DNA from 2 places in the Leucobacter sp. GX24907 genome. Region 2 is predicted to be linked to the other one. Evidence: riboswitches for the same ligand, from Rfam matches in the RefSeq annotation. Region 2 holds a riboswitch; the other holds the start of a gene.

Region 1 (2,197 bases), on a different contig from region 2:
CTGCTCGCTCTCCTCAGCGATCGCGACGCGGGTCGCCCGTCATGGGGAGTGGGAGGCCGCCGTGCGAGAGGCGAAGGCGTGGCTCACGCAGAGCCTCGCCGCCGCAGACGAACTTGAGGTCGGATCGGGCCATGGGCCGATCCACCACTTCGCCGGTCTCTGGCACGGCGACGGCCTCACCCCTTGACCAGACCCCCGTCGACAATGAGATTCTGACCCGTGACTCCGCGCGCCCACGGCGACGCGAGGAACAGCACGGTGTCGGCGAGCTCGGCGGGGGTCGTCACGCGCCGCAGCGGAGTGCCCGCCGCAATCGCGTCGAACACCGCCTCAGGCGTCGCAGCCGAAGCGTCGGTTGTGCGCAGCAGACCACCCGACACCATATTGACGTTGACGCCGAACTGACCGAGGTCGTCGGCGAACGTTCGCGTGATCGACAGCAGCGCGGCCTTCGCAGCGGTGTAATCGTGGTACGGAACCACGGGGTGCTGGAAGAGGTTCGTGCCGATATTCACGATGCGTCCGAAGCCGTGCTCGCGCATGCCGTCGAGCACCGTCTGGATGAGCGCCACCGGCGCCTGCACGGAGCCGACGAACTGCGCCGCGAGTTCCTCCGCCGCAATCTCGTCGGCCTTCGGTCGGCCGTCTCCGTTGAAGGAGAAGTCGATGAGCGCGTTGTTCACCAGCGTTGTCACGGGTCGCCCGAAGTGCGCGGTGCCGCGAGCGACGAGGTCACGGACCTGCTGAGGATCCCGCACGTCTGCGGCGAGCGCGACTGCCCGCTCGGGGAAGCGTTCGACGAGCTGCTGCGCGGCCGTCTCCGAGCGCAGGTAGTTGACGATGACGCTCGCGCCGGCCCCGAGGAAGGCCTCACTGATCGCGGCCCCCAGCCCGCGGGCCCCGCCAGTGACCAGCACCAGCTGGCGGTTGATCGGGAGGGCGCTCTCAGAAGGAGCGTCGGTGCACGTGGGTGCGGCGTAGGCGGGTGCTGGCGTCTCGGCGGTCGTGTTCTGGGCGGTCATCGTCGGGCTTCCTTCGGTTCGGCGGCGAAGGGTACCCAGATCGATCGCCCCGTGGTGCGGGGTGAGAGCGCGCGCCGAGGCTGCGCAGGCATCGCGAACATACAGGACATCCCTTCGCCAGTGCTAACTGGATCAGGTTCGACGGGTGTGGTCTCAGCCGCCGGTTGCGGCACCCCGTGTCACTGCCTCTGTTCTATCACAGCCCGCTGGCACGCGAACGCAGTCCGCGTGCCCTGCCGCTTACTCGGCCGGCTGCGCCTCCGACTGCTGGCCGCCCGACTGCTGCTCGGCAACCTGCTTGCGCACCTCATCCATGTCGAGCCCGCGGATTCCGGTGATCAGCTGCTCGAGCGAAGCCTCGGGCAGGGCTCCGGCTTGCGCGAACACGCCGATCCCATCGCGGAACGCCATGAGCGTCGGGATCGACGAGATCCGGAACATCGCGGCGAGCTCCTGCTGCGCCTCGGTGTCGATCTTGCCGAACACCAGGTCGTCGTGCTTCTCAGATGCCTTCTCGAAGACCGGCCCGAACGCTCGGCAGGGGCCGCACCACTCCGCCCAGAAGTCGAGCACGACGATGTCGTTGTTCTCGAGAGTGGTTTCGAGGTTGTCTTTGGTGATCTCGATGGTGCTCATAGTGTTCCGCGCCCGGCAGGCGCCCCCCTGTCCTTTCGTCGGGATCCTGAGCCGCCACGATACATGCTGGGCCTCTCGACGACCAGGGGCTTCCGCCGCATCAGAACAGCATGTCATCGGTCACCCTCGTCATCGCCTGCGAGATGCCCTCCGACTCGCGCAGCGCCCACTCGGCCAACTCCTCATCACCGGTCTGGGCGGGGTCGAGCCAGCGGTCATGCGCGTCGCGGGGCAGGATCAGCGGCATCCGATGCCAGGTGTCCGCTGCCTCGCCGACCGCATGCCGGGTGACGAGCGAGTAGGTGACGAGCTGTGCACCGCCCGGTATCGGGACCGTACGCGTGATCGTCGCGATGCCGAACGCCTCGCCGCCGGGGAGCTCGAAATCTCGACCCTTCTCGCGATACCAGGATGCTGGAGACAGCGCGCGGCGCTGGAACGGCCCTCGCCAGGCCGGCGAGAGCGCGAGCCGATCCACCCTGCTGTTGAACGCATCGAACTCGGCCGGGCCCGACGCGTTGGGCCAGATCCACCAGTAC
Region 2 (2,197 bases):
CAATCACCGCGGGGTACGTCGAAGTCACCGCACTGACACAGGGGTTGCAGCTCGATCTTGCCGGCGCAGTCGTCATGTTCCTGGTGCAGCTCATGTACCTGCCAGTGCTCCTGATCTGGGGTGTGTCATGGTTCAGCGGCGCGGGCTTCTCGCTCGGAGAGGGCACCTTGGTCTCGCCGTTCGATACGCTCGTCGGGCCGCTGCCTGCGGTGCCGATACTGGGAGCCCTACCGCAGGGATGGGGTCCGGCGGCGCTCCTCGCCCCGATGCTCGTCGTCGTACTTGGAATCGGGATCGGCGTGCTCTCTTCCCGCTTGAGCGGGTTACGCGGCGCACCGTGGTCGGTTGTGATCGCGGTTCCGGTGATCGCGTCGCTGCTCATCGGGCTCGTGATCGCCGGTGCGGTGATGCTGGCTTCCGGATCGCTGGGACCGGATCGGCTTTCGGTCGCCGGTGCTGATGCGTGGAAGGTCGGAGGGCTGATCGCCGCGGAGCTCGGCGTCGGGCTGCTGGTGGGCGCCGTTGTCGGGCGGATCGATGCGGAACGGATCCGCAGCACGGTTCCCGCCGTCGCCACTCGAGTGCGCGATGCCAGCCGAGATCGAGTCTCGACCGGGATCGCCGCATCCGGCGCCGGGATGGAAGCACTCGCGCGCCGTGTGCGCGAATCCCGGAGCGGTGCGCGAGGCCGCGCACCGGAACCCGACTCCGAGGAAGAGCGCTACCCGGTCGTCGTGAACCAGGACACTGCGGAGCACGAACGGGCGGCCCACGACGAGCAATCGGGCCTCGACGAGGAACATGTCGAGATCGATGCATCCGTTCGCGCCGATGCCGCCGAGGCGACCGACGACGGCACTGAGGCGGCTGACGATGGCGCTGATGCGCATACCTCTCCGGAGGGCTCGACTTCGGAGGACACTGTTCCGAACGACCTGCCGCCGCTCGATGTTTCGGCGGACAGCCAGCTCACTCCCGAAGAAGAGGAAGCCCTCCTGCGCGCGTTCTCCTGGGACGGTGACGCACCTCCGAAGTCGGAGTAGTGCTTCCGAAGGCAGCGAGCGACCCGAGGGCAGAGAGTGCTCTCGAAGTCGGGTAACGCGGAATGCTCTGGCATCACGATTGGTGCGGCGGTCGGGCAGCGGCTAAGGTGGAGGGGCAATCCACGGGGGTCCGCACGCGGCGGGCTGAGAGGAAGCTACGCGAGCTTCGACCGTTCAACCTGATCTGGTTCATACCAGCGGAGGAAGGAAGCCCTCAATGACGCTTGCACGTTCACTCACCGTATCGATCGCGGCGACCGCAGTCCTGGGCCTCGCGCTCACATCGTGCGCCTCAGGCTCGTCCGAAGGGACTAGCGGGGACGGTGACGAGAAGGTCACGCTGGTCGTGCATGACTCGTTCCCGAACGAGGAGTTCGCTGCGGCAGCCAGTGCCGCGACCGGCTACGACGTCGAAGTGGTCTCGGCAGGTGATGGCGGAGAGCTCTCGAGCCAGCTCGTACTCACCGAGGGCGCTCCGATCGCTGACGCGTTCTTCGGTATCGACAACGTGTTCGCCTCGCGCATTGCCGACGGAGTGAGCACTCCATACGTTCCCGACACCCTGCCCGAAGGGGCCGAGGAGCTGCTCTACGACGAAGAAGGCTCGCTCACTCCTGTCACCCAGGGAGCCACTTGCATCAACATCGATCCTGCGTGGTTTGAAGATCACGACCTGCCAGAGCCCACGAGCTACGATGATCTCACCGATGAGCAGTACCGGGGCCTGACCGTGCTCCTCGACCCCGCATCGTCGTCGACAGGAGCGTCCTTCCTCGTCGGCACGGTCGCGAAGTTCGGCGAAGACGGCTTCGCCGACTACTGGGCCGATCTGGCGGCCAACGACGCACGGATCGAGCAGGGTTGGACGGAGGCCTACAACGGTCAGTTCACGCAAGGCGGCGAGGGCGGCGAGTCGCCGATCGTCCTGTCGTACAGTTCGTCGCCCGCCTGGACGGTCACCGAGGACGGATCCGAAACCACGACGAAGGCGCTCCTCGATACCTGCTCCTCGCAGATCGAATATGCCGGAGTGCTGGCCGGTGCCGCCAACCCCGAGGGGGCGCAGGCGGTCGTCGACTACCTGGTCTCGCGTGAGTTCCAAGACACGATCGCCGACAGCATGTACGTCTACCCAGTCGACGACGGCGCATACT

The links. Region 2 has a riboswitch for thiamine pyrophosphate ahead of ACUYV6_RS06525 (thiamine ABC transporter substrate-binding protein). Riboswitches for the same ligand answer to the same signal wherever they lie in the genome.
Region 1: another riboswitch for thiamine pyrophosphate. It lies ahead of ACUYV6_RS11320 (3-oxoacyl-ACP reductase); the one in region 2 lies ahead of ACUYV6_RS06525 (thiamine ABC transporter substrate-binding protein).

What each region holds. Positions count from the first base shown of each region.
Region 1 covers NZ_JBSGPD010000007.1:2,836-5,032, forward strand. Annotated here, with positions in the region: gene thiD (bifunctional hydroxymethylpyrimidine kinase/phosphomethylpyrimidine kinase) at 1-187, shown strand, start outside; gene ACUYV6_RS11320 (3-oxoacyl-ACP reductase) at 177-1,022, opposite strand; TPP riboswitch at 1,115-1,209, opposite strand; gene trxA (thioredoxin) at 1,263-1,658, opposite strand; gene ACUYV6_RS11330 (SOS response-associated peptidase family protein) at 1,759-2,197, opposite strand, start outside.
Region 2 covers NZ_JBSGPD010000003.1:298,738-300,934, forward strand. Annotated here, with positions in the region: gene ACUYV6_RS06520 (cell division protein PerM) at 1-1,043, shown strand, start outside; TPP riboswitch at 1,156-1,266, shown strand; gene ACUYV6_RS06525 (thiamine ABC transporter substrate-binding protein) at 1,261-2,197, shown strand, end outside.